2 regions of the Bradyrhizobium sp. SPXBL-02 genome follow, and region 2 is predicted to be linked to the other one. Evidence: predicted binding sites of a transcription regulator. Region 2 holds the regulator's gene; the other holds the start of a gene.

Evidence for each region. The regulator LexA, encoded in region 2, represses DNA repair genes until DNA is damaged. The targets are predictions, from matches to a motif close to TGTTCNNNNTGTGTTCNG.
Region 1: ACNJYD_RS18640 (single-stranded DNA-binding protein) is a predicted target of LexA. The motif match lies at 2,350-2,367, and genes of this name have one in related genera.

What each region holds. Positions count from the first base shown of each region.
Region 1 covers NZ_CP182474.1:4,008,923-4,016,382, forward strand. Annotated here, with positions in the region: gene ACNJYD_RS18625 (outer membrane protein) at 1-113, opposite strand, end outside; gene ACNJYD_RS18630 (outer membrane protein) at 339-1,034, opposite strand; gene ACNJYD_RS18635 (outer membrane protein) at 1,284-2,084, opposite strand; gene ACNJYD_RS18640 (single-stranded DNA-binding protein) at 2,524-3,018, shown strand; gene gyrA (DNA gyrase subunit A) at 3,375-6,113, shown strand; gene ACNJYD_RS18650 (phosphotransferase family protein) at 6,123-7,082, opposite strand; gene ACNJYD_RS18655 (potassium transporter Kup) at 7,117-7,460, opposite strand, start outside.
Region 2 covers NZ_CP182474.1:3,884,505-3,891,964, forward strand. Annotated here, with positions in the region: gene ACNJYD_RS18025 (glutamine--tRNA ligase/YqeY domain fusion protein) at 1-1,171, shown strand, start outside; gene ACNJYD_RS18030 (YybH family protein) at 1,181-1,567, shown strand; gene ACNJYD_RS18035 (DUF2171 domain-containing protein) at 1,727-1,960, shown strand; gene ACNJYD_RS18040 (ComEC/Rec2 family competence protein) at 2,056-4,335, shown strand; gene ACNJYD_RS18045 (hypothetical protein) at 4,461-4,895, opposite strand; gene lexA (transcriptional repressor LexA) at 5,271-5,972, opposite strand; gene ACNJYD_RS18055 (molybdopterin molybdotransferase MoeA) at 6,149-7,357, opposite strand.

The sequences.
Region 1 (7,460 bases), 120 kb from region 2:
ATCGGCGCCACCGGAGCCTTGGCGTAGGGGCGGGCCGCCAAATCGGCCGCCGAGGCCGGTGCCAACGCGCTGAGTGCGAACAAACTGGCCGAAGCCAGCAAAAGCTTCTTCATATCCATTCCCCACTTCCGTTTCTCATTCCGGTCTTCCGGAGAGCGGAAGAGCAGCGGACCTCATGACTCAAGTAACGTCATTGCTTTACACCATTGAAGCCAAAAGTTGTGTCACCCGGCCGCCACATCCGTCCTAAAACGCGAACGAACGGGGCGGCCGCAACAAATACAAAAAGGCCGGCGCGAGGCCGGCCTTTCGTAACGCGGGTGCGTCAGAGACGAAGCTTAGTACTTCGCGACGACCGGGCCACCGAAGTGATAGTTCACGCCGACCTGCACGGTGTGAAGGTTGAGCGTGCCGGTGTTCACCGGAGCGCCGATACCCGAGAAGTAGGTCTCGCCGCCCAGGCTGCGATAGAGATACTCGCCCTTGACCGACCACTGCGGCGCGAAGAATGCCTCGACGCCAGCGCCGACCGTCCAACCGGAATGCCACTTGCTGTCCGAGACGCTTGCGAAGGGCGAGCTGACGGTGATCTTGTTGTCGATCCAGGCGTAGCCGCCCGTAGCGTAGAACAGCACGTTGTTGACGGCCCAACCGATACGGCCGCGCACAGTGCCGAGCGCATCAATGCGCGAGCTCGTGGTCACGGGAACGATAGCGCCGCCAAAGAGAACAGGGGTGGTCACCGAAGCATTGACATCAGCCCACGAGCCGTCGGCTTCCACGCCGAACACGACGTTGCCGGTCTGCCAGTTATAGCCGCCGGTGCCGCCGACGAAGCCACCCTTCATCCGCGGGTCGCCGGAACCGTTCTCCCAAGCGCCGCCGCCGACGATACCGAGGTAGAAGCCGGTCCAGTTGTAGACCGAGGCCACAGCCACCGGAGCCTTGGTGTAGGGGCGGGCTGCCAGATCAGCAGCCGAAGCGGGGGCCGCAAGAGCGAACACACAGGCCGAAGCCAACAAAACCTTTTTCATTTTCAACTTAATCCCAGTCCCAGTTTCTGTTGTTGCCTTCCGTCGCGGAAGGGCATCGGACTCAACGGCCCAACTGACGCCGTCTTTACACCACCAAAGCCGCAAGTTGTGTCTCCGAAAAGCCACAACAGTCGAAAAGGTGATGGTTGCTGACTCATTTACGTCCAGGCATCGTGCCGCAAAAAAGCAAAAAAGAAGGGCCGGCGCAGCGGGCCGGCCCTTGCATTCACTCACAAAATCAGAGGGATATCAGTACCTCGCGATCAGCGGGCCGCCGAAGCGATAATTCAACCGGACCAGGCCGATATCGACATCCTGGCTGATGCGATCGCTCCCGAACACGGCGCCCGCAGGCGTCGTGAAACCGATTGTGCGGTCGCCGAGGAAGATGTGGTTGTACTCGACGCCGAGCGTCCAGTTCGGAGCAAATCCGAATTCCAGGCCGGCGCCAACGGTGCCGCCCCAGCGGGTCTCGCGAGCCGACGCCAGCAGCGTGCCGGCGCCCGGCGTGCCGGCCGCGGCATAAACGTCGTACTTGTCCCCGACCACGGCGCCGCCGCCCTTGACGTAGAACAAGACGTTGTTCCAGGCGTAACCGACCTGGCCGGTGATCAGGCCGAAAGCATCGATGCGCGAGCGGTTGCGGTCACCGGTGACCAAAGCGCTTCCAGGGAAGACCGTGCTGACGTTGTCGCCCGAGAAGTCAGCCCAGTTACCCTGGCCTTCGACGCCGAACACCCAACTGGCCGACTGCCAGCGATAGCCGATCTGGCCACCGACCGTGCCACCGGTCGCGTTGTGGCATCCTTCACCGACGAAGGTACCGGGAACGCCGGTGACGACGCCGGTGGTGTCGAGGAAGTCCCAGCACTTGTGGCTCGTGCCGCCGCCGCCGTTGATGCCGATGTAGAAGCCGCTCCAGTCGTAAATCGCAGCGACCGCCGGAGCGGGAGCCTTGGTGTAGGGCCGCGCGGCAAGATCTGCCGCGCCTGCCGGAGCCGACAGCCCCAATGCCAGTACACTGATTGCGCCAAATAGAACCTTATTCATTGCAGTCTCCCCAGTTACGTCCGCTTCACGAAAGTCCCCGAAGCGGCTGATCAGGCGCGACGCCCATATGAACCAATTCCGAGGCAAAGGTAGCCTAAGGAAAGGGCAGAGTCCGTCTCCGGAATGCCACACTCGCGGCTCAACTGAGGTGGAACAACTTGATGAATGTTAAGCGGTTTTCGTCGTTCACGGGAACCCAAAAAAGTTCCATCGGAGTGCTGCTCTTTTCGTTGGCGGCCGGCCGAATGTTTGCTCTACCGCTATAAAGAACAAATCTGGAACAGATCTGAGCGCGATGCTATATGTGGGGATAACCCTGGGGGTGGCAGGCTGAGCGGTGCCCGCAAGCGTATAGGGTCGCCTCGACGGGCGCAGAGAAACGCGGGCAGCGGGATTGGCCCCTTTTGAAATTCAGTGGCATTCGGAGTGGAGAGCGGCGATGGCGGGAAGCGTCAACAAGGTCATTCTGGTTGGAAATCTCGGCAAGGATCCTGAAATCCGCCGCACCCAGGACGGGCGGCCGATCGCGAATTTGAGCATCGCGACGTCGGAGACCTGGCGCGACAAGAACACCGGCGAGCGCAAGGAGAAGACCGAGTGGCATCGCGTCGTGATCTTCTCTGAGCCGCTTTGCAAGGTCGTCGAACAGTATCTGAAGAAGGGCGCGAAGGTTTACATCGAGGGTGCGCTGCAGACCCGCAAATGGACCGACCAGAGCGGCGTCGAGAAGTACTCGACGGAGGTCGTGCTCCAGGGCTTCAACTCGACGCTGACGATGCTGGACGGCCGCGGTGGCGGCGGCGGAGGCGGCAGCTTCGCCGACGAGCCGGGCGGCGATTTCGGCTCCTCCGGACCCGTGAGCAGCGCGCCGCGCCGTCCGGTTGCCGCTGGCGGCGGTCGCAACAGCGACATGGACGACGACATCCCGTTCTGAGCGGGCGGACCGCTCGGCCCGGTGAGGCGGCGATTTCGATCGCGCTTCCCGCATCGGGTCAGCAAACCTTACTAATTGGCTGGGCGGGCTCGGATTTTCCGGGCCCGCTTCATGTTTGGGGTGAGGTCCGTTGCGCAGCGGAAAGCTGGCTGACGGGGCGCCGCTTCCCTGGTGTTCAGGCCGGCGTTGCGGGTGGTTCTGGAGGGTCGATTCCGTGGCCGTCCAGGGCGCGGCTCTGAGGCCGTAAGTTATTGGAAAAATAAGCGGAAAAAGCGCTTTCCGAGCGGCTGCCAGGGTGGTTATCCGACCCCGGATGCGCTATATGATTCCCAGACAAAACCTCACCGGATTCCCCCTTGGCTGACGACGACAACAAGCCCGGCGACCAGCCGGCGCACCCCTCGGACATTCGCCCCGTTTCCATCTACGAGGAGATGAAGAAGTCCTACCTCGATTACGCCATGAGCGTGATCGTGGCGCGTGCGCTGCCCGATGCGCGCGACGGGTTGAAGCCGGTGCACCGCCGCATCCTGTTCGCGATGAACAATCGCGGCGACACCCCGGACAAGAAGCACAAGAAGTCCGCCGGTGCCGTCGGCGAGGTCATGGGTAAGTACCACCCCCATGGCGACCAGGCGATCTACGACGCCTTGGTGCGCATGGCGCAGGACTTCTCGATGCGCGCGCCCTTGATCGACGGCCAGGGCAATTTCGGCTCGGTCGACGGCGATCCGCCGGCGGCCATGCGCTACACCGAGTCGCGCCTGACCAAGATCGCGCTGAAGCTGCTCGAGGACATCGACGACGACACCGTCGACTTCCAGGACAATTACGACGGCTCCGAAAGAGAGCCGGTGGTTCTGCCGGCGCGGTTCCCGAACCTGCTCGTCAACGGCGCCGGCGGCATCGCGGTCGGCATGGCCACCAACATCCCGCCGCACAATCTCGGCGAGGTGATCGATGCCTGTGTCGCGCTGATCGACAATCCGGCGCTGACGATCGACGAGCTCAACGCCATCATCCCGGGCCCGGATTTCCCGACCGGCGGCATCATCCTCGGACGCCAGGGCATCCGCAGCGCCTATCATCTCGGCCGCGGCTCCATCGTGATGCGCGGCAAGGTCACCTTCGAGACGATCCGGAAAGAGCGCGAGGCGATCGTCATCACCGAGATCCCGTATCAGGTGAACAAGGCGACGATGGTCGAGCGCATCGCCGAGCTCTACAAGGAAAAGAAGATCGAGGGCATCTCCGACCTGCGCGACGAGTCCGACCGCGACGGCTACCGCGTCGTCGTCGAGCTCAAGCGCGATGCCGTGCCCGACGTCGTGCTGAACCAGCTCTACAAGTTCACGCCGCTGCAGACGAGCTTCGGCGTCAACGCCGTCGCGCTCGATAGCGGCCGTCCGCAGACCATGAACCTGAAGGACATGCTGACGATCTTCGTCGGCTTCCGCGAGCAGGTCGTCACCCGCCGGACGAAATACAAGCTGCGCAAGGCGCGCGAGCGCGCGCACGAGCAGGTCGGCCTGGCCATCGCGGTCGCCAACATCGACGAGATCATCAAGGTGATCCGGCACTCGCCGACGCCGGCTGCGGCGCGCGAGACCCTGATGACGCGCGACTGGGCCGCGCGCGACGTCGAGGACATCATCACGCTGATCGACGATCCCCGTCACCGCATCAACGAAGACGGGACGATCCGCCTCTCGCTGGAGCAGGCGAGGGCGATCCTCGAGCTGCGCCTGGCGCGCCTCACGGCGCTCGGCCGCGACGAGATCGGCGAGGAGCTGTCCAAGCTCGCCGGCGAGATCAGCGATTATCTCGACATCCTGCGCTCGCGCGCGCGCATCCTCGACATCATCAAGACCGAGCTTGCCGAGGTGAAGGCGGAGTTCGCAACGCCGCGCCGCACCGTGATCATGGAGCAGGAGGGCGAGGTCGAGGACGAGGATCTGATCCAGCGCGAGGACATGGTCGTCACGGTCTCGCATGCCGGCTACGTCAAGCGCGTGCCGCTGTCGGCCTACCGGGCCCAGCGCCGCGGCGGCAAGGGCCGCTCCGGCATGCAGACCCGCGACGAGGACTTCGTCAGCCGGCTCTTTGTCGCCTCGACGCATACTCCGGTGCTGTTCTTCTCCTCGCGCGGCCAGGTCTACAAGGAAAAAGTCTGGCGGCTGCCGATGGCCGCGCCGAACGCGCGCGGCAAGGCCATGATCAACATCCTGCCGCTGGAGCAGGGCGAGCGCATCACCACCATCATGCCGCTGCCCGAGGATGAATCGACCTGGGGCCAGCTCGACGTGATGTTCGCGACCACGGGCGGCAACGTCCGGCGCAACAAGCTGTCCGACTTCGTCGACGTGCGCCGCTCCGGCATCATCGCGATGAAGCTCGACGACAACGAGGCGATCGTCGACGTGCAGATCTGCACCGAGCGCGACGACGTGCTGCTGACCGCGGCCGGCGGCCAGTGCATCCGCTTCCCCGTCACCGACGTGCGCGTGTTCACCGGGCGCACCTCGATGGGCGTGCGCGGCATCGCGCTCGGCGAAGGCGACAAGGTGATTTCGCTGGCGATCCTGCGCCACGTCGACACCACCTCGGACGAGCGCTCGGCCTATTTGAAGATGCGCCGCGCGGTCGCGGGCGAAGCCGCCGCGGACGAGGCGCCGGCCGATGCCGAGGCCGAGGAGACCTCGGGCAGCTTCCAGCTCCCGCAGGAGCGCTATGTCGAGATGTCGGCGCAGGAGCAGGTCGTGCTGACCGTCTCCGTCAACGGCTACGGCAAGCGGACCTCGTCCTACGAGTACCGCACCACCGGCCGCGGCGGCAAAGGTATCGTCGCCATGAGCGTCAACAACCGCAACGGCAATCTCGTCGCCTCGTTTCCGGTGGAGGAGGCGGATCAGATCATGCTGGTCACCGACAAGGGCCAGCTGATCCGCTGCCCGGTCGAAGGCATCCGCATCGCCGGCCGCTCGACCCAAGGCGTGATCGTGTTCGACACTGCCGAGGACGAGCACGTCGTCTCGGTCGAGCACATCACGGAAGAGGCCGAGAGCGGCAACGGCGAGAACGGCAACGGGGCGTGATGCCCTGTTCTATGCAGCGCTCGCGAGCTCCTTGGTAAGATCGGCAAGCGCCTCGTGCTTGCCGATCTGTGCCATCCAGCACCATAGCTCCAGCGTGCAGTACATGCGGTAGAGATCGGGCGTCTCCTGCCAGTCAGGGCGCTCGATCTTGCCATAGCCCGCGAGCAATCCTTCTCGCTTCGGCGCGTCCTTCGCTGTGAAATAATAGATCGCCTTCGCGATATCCATCAGCGGATCACCGGACGTCGCATTCTCGAAATCGACGATGCCGGACAGGTGCGGATCGCCCTGCGACGTCACCAGGATATTTCCGGCGTGGAAGTCGTAATGGCACAGGCGAGGGACAACTGCCGCCTTCAACAGATGCTGGCGAGCCACAACGCTATCCCGGAGCCGCTCGGCAAGTGCGGGATCACCGCCCCGCACGCAGAACTCTTTCAGCTTCCTTTCGAGTTGCGCGGACATGTAGGCATGATTGCTCGGATATGCCGTCCACACCCCGTCGGGGCCGATATAGCCAAAACTGTCGAGGGCAATGTCATTGATCCTGCGGAGCGCCGCGCCCATCTCGGCGTAGATTTCGAACAGCTGTGCGTCTGTCAGCACCGCCTCTCGCCGGCCGAGCACCGTGCCGTCAAGCTTGGTCATCAGGACGTAGTTGAGGTCGATCACCGATCGCGTGTTGTCGGCGAACAGTACGCTGGGAACGGTTATGTCAAGGTCACGGAAAAGCCCAAGAACGTAGACTTCCTTTGCCATCTTCCACTGCAGCGATGCAGGGTAGGCCTTGAGGATGCAGGCTGGCGAATCCGCCAGCGCGACCTCAAGGACAGTACCGATCTCGCCGCCATGCAGTTCGGTGACGTCCAGCACCGACGCGTTCGGAGACATCCGACGGACGATTGACTGCACCTGATCGACCGAGATCGTCAGCCGAGGCTTCAGCTGCAGAGGCGGCTCGTTGAACATTTCGCACCTGTCTCATGCAGCCTGGCGAGCTTCCCTAAATCTCCAGCTCCGTCCCGAACTCCACCACCTGCTTGGTCGGCACGCCGAAGAACGCGGCCGAGCGTTCGGCGTTGCGCTGCAGGAAGGCGAACACGCCTTCGCGCCAGACCCACATGCCCGGGACGTCCTCGCGCGGGATGATGGTTTCGCGGCCGACGTAATAGGTGATCTCGGAGAGGTCGATGCCGGGCAGCTTGCCCTGCTGGCAAACGAGCTTCAGGCCTTCGTAGATCGTCGGGTTCTGCATGAAGCCGTAGTGCAGGATCGCGCGGGTGATGCCGGGAATGATCTCGATCACCTCGGCGCGTTCGTCGTCGGGAATGTGCGGGGATTCCTCGA
Region 2 (7,460 bases):
CAACGGCGCGCGTGTGCTGCGGGCCAAGATCGACATGGCCGCGGGCAACATCAACCTGCGCGACCCCGTGCTGTACCGCATCCTGCATGCGCACCATCCGCGCACCGGCAACGCATGGTGCATTTATCCGAGCTACGACTATGCCCACGGCCAGTCGGACGCGATTGAAGGCATCACGCATTCGATCTGCACGCTGGAGTTCGAGGACCACCGGCCGCTCTACGACTGGTTCATCGAGAAGCTGCCGGTGCCGTCCAAGCCGCACCAGTACGAGTTTGCGCGCCTCAACCTGACCTACACGCTGCTGTCCAAGCGCGTGCTGACGCAGCTCGTCCGCGAGGGTCATGTCGCCGGCTGGGACGATCCGCGCATGCCGACCATGGCGGGCATGCGCCGCCGCGGCGTGCCGCCGGCCGCATTGCGCGAATTCGTCAAGCGCATCGGCGTCGCCAAGGCAAACAGCGTCGTCGATGTCGGCATGCTGGAGTTCTGCATCCGCGAGGAGCTGAACCGCACGGCGCAGCGGCGCATGGCAGTCTTGAGGCCGCTCAAGGTCGTGATCGAGAATTATCCGGAAGGACAGACCGAGGAGCTCGAGGCGATCAATCATCCGGACGACCCTAGCGCCGGCACGCGGAAGATCACGTTCGGCCGCGAGCTCTATATCGAGCAGGACGATTTCATGGAGAACCCGCCGAAGAAGTTCTTCCGCCTGTCGCCGGGCAACGAGGTGCGGCTGCGTTACGCCTATTTCGTCAAGTGCACCGGCGTGATCAAGAACGACCAGGGCGAGGTGGTGGAGCTGCGCTGCACCTATGATCCCGCGACCAAGGGCGGCAACGCGCCCGACGGCCGCAAGGTCAAGGCGACCATGCACTGGCTGCCGGCGGCGACGTCCAAGCCGGCGGAGATCCGCATCTACAACCAGCTGTTCGCCAATCCGAGTCCGGACGCCTCGAATTTCGCGGCCGATCTCAACCCGAACTCGCTCGAGATCCTCGCCGATGCGCGGGTCGAGGCGTCAGTTGCCGAGAGCAATTCGACCGAGCCGATGCAGTTCGAGCGCCAGGGCTATTTCGTCCGCGACAAGGACTCGACGCCGGGCAAGCCGGTGTTCTCGCGTACGATCGGCTTGCGCGATACGTTCGCCAAGGAAGTCGCGAAGGGCTGAGGCGAGGGCATGAGCAGCGAAGCCGACGCCATCGTTTCCGCCATCATCGCGAAATGGTGCGCCGGCTTCGCGACGCTCGATGCGGCCGCGCTGTCCTCGCTCTATGCGAGGAACGCGTTCTTCTTCGGCTCGAACCCAAAACTCTATCGGGGCAGGGACGGCGTTGCCGATTATTTCAACGGCCTGCCGCGCTGGCGCAGGCCGAGCGCGACCTTCTCCGACGTGTACGCCGCGCAGGCCGGCCCTGACCTGATCAACATGGCCGCGATCATCACGTTCGATCTCGCCGGCGAGCGGGACGATCTCGTCGTCAAGATGAGCTGGGTCATCATCCGCGAGGAAGGCGACTGGAAGATCGTCAATCACCACGCCTCGTCGCAGGCGCCGCTGATTTAGCGGTCGTTCCATCAGTGTCGTCATTCCGGGGCGCGCCACTTGGCGCGAGCTATGATGCGCAATTGCGCATCATAGCTCGCGACTTCGTCGCGCCCCGGAATACGATTGAAACGAACGCGCGCCTGCCGCGTTGGCTGCGATCCAACCAAGGATCCCGCCATGCAGAACATCGCAGAGCATATGGAAGTCATCGGCGCCGACGGTGTCCATGTCGGCACCGTCGACAGGGTAGAGGGCAACCGCATCAAGCTGACCAGGAAGGACAGCGGCGAGGGCAGCCACAAGGGCCACCATCATTTCATCGACAAGGGCCTCGTTGCCGATGTTGAAGGCAACAAGGTGCGGCTGTCCGCCAAGGCGGACGTCGCCGTGACGATGGAAGAGGAAAAGTAGGGCGCTCCGTCGCCCGTTCCCGATCTGTACCGCTATTCGCGCAGCCGCACGGTCCGGTAGCCTCCGCACCCGTCGCGTATCGCAAGGTGCAGGGAATGGCGGAGCCGGGGCGGCCAGGACGCTCCCAGGGAGTTGCCGGGACGTGGCCGGTCGGCCGCGCCGCCCCGGCCGGCGGCTTTGCGCCGGCGGGGTTTGGCATCTGGCCGGCCATCGTCGAAATGCTGCGCCAGTGGGCGCGCGCCGAGGCCGGGCCAGGCCGGCTGTTGCCGTGGGTGCCCGTCGCCTTTGGCGGCGGCATCGCGCTTTATTTCGCCGCCGATCATGAGCCGGTGCTGTGGGTGGTTGCCGCGACGGCCATCGCGCTGATGCTCGGCGCGGTGTTGCTCCGGCGGAGCCGGCTGTTTGCTCCTGCCATCATGATCGCGGCGGTCGCCGCCGGATTTGCCATGGCGACCTGGAAGACGGCGCGCGTCGCCCATCCCGTGCTCGCCAAGCCGCTTTATTCGGTGTCGCTGTCGGGCTTCGTGGAAGCGCGCGACATTCGCGAGCGTACCGATCGCTTCGTGCTGCGCGTCAGCGCGATGGAGGCGCAGCGCGGCGACGTCAAGCTCGAGCGCGTCCGCCTCTCGGTGCGCAAGGGCACGGCGCCCGAAGTCGGCAGCTTCGTGCAATTGAAGGCGCGGCTGCTGCCGCCGATCTCGCCGGTGCGGCCCGGCAGCTATGATTTCTCGCGCGACATGTTCTTCCAGAGCATCGGTGCCTCCGGCTTCGTGATGGGCGCGATCACGGCGTCCAGGCCGCCGGATGCCGGCGGCCTGCGGCTGCGCTACGCCGCCTTCATGCAGGGCCTGCGCGATGCGATCGATGCGCGCATCCGCGCAACGCTCGAAGGCGACAACCGGGCGATCGCAACGGCGCTGCTCACGGGGCGGCGCGATGCGATTACCGCGCCGGTCAACGATGCCATGTTCGTCTCGGGGCTCGGCCATGCGCTGTCGATCTCCGGCTACCACATGGCGGTCGTCGCCGGCGTCGTCTTCTTCGCGGTGCGCGCGCTGCTGGCCTTGATCCCGGGGCTGGCGGCCGGCTTTGCCATCAAGAAATGGTCGGCGGCCGCCGCGCTGGTCGCGGCGGCGTTCTACCTGCTGCTGTCGGGCGCGGAGGTCGCGACGCAACGATCGTTTTTCATGACGGCGGTGGTGCTGATCGCCGTCATGGTCGACCGCCGCGCCATCACCTTCCGCACGCTGGCGGTGGCGGCGCTGATCGTGCTCGCGGTCGCGCCCGAGGCGCTGGTGCATCCGAGCTTCCAGATGTCATTTGCGGCAACGCTCGGGCTGGTGGCGCTGGTGCAGATCGGCATGCCGAACCTGCTCGCCTCACCCGATCATTCCGCGACGGCGCGGATCGCGCTGTGGGGCGGCCGCGAGATCGCGATGCTGTTCCTGGCCTCGCTGATCGCGGGGCTCGCGACCACGCCCTACGCCGCCTTCCACTTCCATCGCGTGACGCCATACGGCGTGCTCGCCAATCTCGGCGCCATGCCGGTGGTCTCGGCGCTGGTGATGCCGGCCGGGCTGTTGGGACTGCTCGCAGCGCCTTTCGGGCTCGACGGCGTGTTCTGGTGGTTGATGGGGATCGGCATCGAGTGGATGGTCCTGGTCGCGCGCTGGGTGGCGGCCCTGCCGGGCGCCGTCGGCCGCATTCCGGCGTTCGGGATCGCGCCGCTGATCGCGGCGAGCCTCGGGCTCATCGTGATGGGCCTGTTGCGCACGCCCTTGCGCTGGTCCGGCGCCCTGGTGCTGCTGGCGGCGATCCTCTGGGGGCTGTCGGTGCGCCAGCCTGATGTCCTGATTGCCGGGGATGGCGCGAGCGTCGCGGTCCGGGGCGGGGATGAGCGCTTGCAAGTGATCCGCGCCAGCAAGGACAGCTTCCTGCTGAAGGAGTGGCTGGCCGCAGATGCCGATCCGCGTGATGCCGGCAACGCCTCGTTGGCGAGCAGCGTGTCATGTGACGAGTCCGGTTGCGTGGCGCCGCTCGCGGACGGACGGCTGATCGCGTTGGCGACGCGCATCGACGCGCTGGCCGATGATTGCAGCCGCGCCGCGTTGGTGGTGACGGCGCGGCCCGCGCCGCCCGATTGCGCGGCGATGGTGGTCGATCGGGCGCGTCTTGCCAGTCAGGGCGCGCTGGCTCTGACGCGAAGCGCAGAGGGTTTTTCGGTGCAGGCGGTGAGGGCGAGAGGGGCAAGCCGTCCTTGGCTGCCGGCCGGCGCCGGCGAGGGGGATTTCGACGGCAGCCTCGTGCCGAAGACGGCCGTGCCTCGCAACCGGGACGCAACGCCATCGGAGGCCGACTTGCAGGCCGACGATTGAAGATCAATGCGGGGAAAAACCGGTCCGACGGGATCCCGCAGGACGCAAACCATACCATCTCGCCGGCCGCGGCCGGCGATGGCATTTGAATTTGGCCCTCGACTTTTCGGTCGGGGCCGACCGCGTCAGCCGATCGGCAGGCGCGTGATCGTGGGCCGCGTGTCGGCGACGATCTGCGGCTTGTGCTCGCGCTCGATGGCTTGCTGCGTCACCGGCAATTGCAGCACGGTCGCGCGCTGGCCTTCGACGAGCTGCGTCACCAGCACGTACTTGCCGTCCGGAAATTCGATCGCGTCATGATGGCGATCGGGAATGTGCGGGTCGATCTTGCCGAACTTGCCGACGCGGGAGTTGACGGTGCGCGTCCAGATCCAGCGGTTGTCGTAGCGGACGTTATCGGCGAAAGCGAGCTCCGTTCCCGGCAGCAGACAGACCGCGACGGAGAGATCGGCTTCGGAGGCGAAGCCGCGCGTCGAGGTGCCGCGGAAGGTTGTCGTGACGATCGTCTCGCCAACTTCGGCGGGGCGCGTCGCGACGGCATGCAGGCTATAGTCACACATCGGGTGCTCCTCATACTGGGATAGCGACCCGCGTCTCTTTCGAGGCGCAGGCCTCTATCAGAGTGGAAGCCTCCAACGCTCTGCTCGGTTATGGGCAAATCTGCGGCTCGCATCCGCAGCACGCGATCACATTATCTTTCCCGGATTCGATAGGAACAAACCTCGCGTCCTTGCATTTGGCCCGCACTATCGGCGCTGTCGGCACAACTCTACCGGCGGAGCGAAATGGCCGCGTGTCCGCATGGGCGAGTGTCGCGCGGGAAGAGGCGCCGAACAGTCAGCGCAGAACCAGAAAGACCATCCAGCCGGAGCGGACAAGTATCCGCTCCAATCTTGGATCGACGATCGAAGCGCGCGTAGCGCTTACTTCCGGTATCAGTACTTCCGGTAAAGCCCGATCAGCTTGCCCTGGATCTTCACGCGGTTCGGCGGAAGAATGCGGACCTCGTAGGCGGCATTGGCGGGCTCGAGCGCGATCGAGGCGCCGCGGCGGCGGAAGCGCTTGAGCGTGGCCTCCTCGTCGTCGATCAGCGCCACCACAATGTCGCCGGTATTGGCGGTCTCGTTGCGCTGGATCAGCGCCATGTCGCCGTCGAGGATGCCGGCCTCGACCATCGAATCGCCGCGCACCTCGAGCGCGTAGTGCTCGCCGGAGCCGAGCATGTCCGGCGGGACGCTGATGGTGTGGCTGCGGGTCTGCAGCGCCTCGATCGGCGTGCCGGCCGCGATGCGGCCCATCACGGGCACCGCGACGGGGCGCTCGCCCTCATCCGCGGGCGGGCTGGAGCTCGCGCGCACCTTGCCGAGATTGCCCTCGATGACGCTCGGGGTGAAGCCGCGGCGATTGCCGGCTGCGGCCTGGAGCTCGGGCAGCTTGATCACCTCGATGGCACGGGCGCGGTTGGGCAGGCGGCGAATGAAGCCGCGCTCCTCAAGCGCAGTGATCAGGCGATGAATGCCTGACTTCGAGCGCAGGTCGAGCGCATCCTTCATCTCGTCGAAGGACGGCGGCACGCCGCTTTCCTTCAGACGTTCGCTGATGAACCGCAGAAGCTCGTATTGTTTGCGCGTCAACATCTCGACCAAAGTCCCCCGGTTGATGTCGTTCGATTCCGAGACGATGAAGTCGGCAATAAGCCGCTACATCCTCGAAACAAATCATGAACGGACACTATATGTTCGATATGTGTTCCGCAACTGCTTAATTTATGGTGAACGCGGCTGAACTCGCGGAATGCGTGTGGCTCAGCAGCTCAGACGGGCAGCCGCAGCACCTCGCAAGGTGTGCCGGCCTCGGCCTTCGGCGCGAACGGTGCGCGCACGAGAAGTACCTGTGCCGCAGAGAGATTCGCAAGCAGGGAGGAGTCCTGATGGCTGACGGGAAGGGCGACGCGCGTGCCGTCGTCGCGCACCTCCAGCCGCGCACGCAGATAATCCTCGCGCTGATCGTTGGCGCCGAGGTCGCGGCCCAGCACGGCGCGCTCGCGCTGATGATGAATCACTGAACCGCCCGACAGGGCCCGAATCAAGGGCACCATGAACAGGAAGGCGCACACGTATGACGACACGGGATTGCCGGGCAGGCCGATCACGCGCATCGCGCCGAGGCGACCATGCATCATCGGCTTGCCGGGCCGGATCGCGATCTTCCAGAACGCCATCTCGATGCCTTCGCCCTTGAGCGCCTGCTGGACCAGATCGTGGTCGCCGACCGACGCACCGCCGGTCGTGACCAGGATGTCGGCACCGCTCTCGCGCGCGCGGCGGATGCCGGCGGACGTGGACTCCAGCGTATCGGCGGCAATTCCGAGGTCGATGGTCTCGGCGCCCTCGCTGCGGGCAAGGGCGTGCAGGGCATAGCCATTGGAATAGACGATCTGACCGGGACCAGGCGCGGTGCCCGGCATGACCAGCTCGTCGCCGGTGGCGAGAATCGCGACCCTCGGGCGGCGGATAACGCCGAGATAAGGATGATTCATTCCGGCGGCGAGGGCGAGATCGCGCTCGGTGAGACGGATTCCCTTGCGCAGCAGCACGTCGCCTTCGCGGAAGTCGACGCCCGCAGGGCGGATGTGCCGGCCACAAATTGCGGCTTCCTTGATCGTGACATGCTTGCCGTCGGCAATTGTGTCCTCCTGGATCACGACGGCATCGGCGCCGTCGGGAACGACGCCGCCGGTGAAGATCCGCACGGCTTCGCCGGGGCCGACCCTTCCCGCGAACGGCCGACCCGCCGCGACCTCACCGACGACGGTCAGCCTGGACTCGATGGCCGCGTCGGACGCGCGCACGGCATAGCCGTCCATCGCCGACATCGCCTCCGGCGGCTGCGTGCGCCGCGCCGCGACATCGTGCGCGAGCACACGATGGTGGGCCTCGTCGAGGCGAACCATCTCTTCGGCCAGCGGCTCGGCGCCGGTCAGCACCGCGGCGAGCGCGTCAGAAACCGGCATCAGGGCCACGGGCGAACTCCGCAACAAATCAGGACTCGGTCGGCAAGTTCTAGCTGAGCGGAGGGACTGAAGCAAAAAGGCCTCCCTGGCCAGCAAGAAGCCACACTTCCTT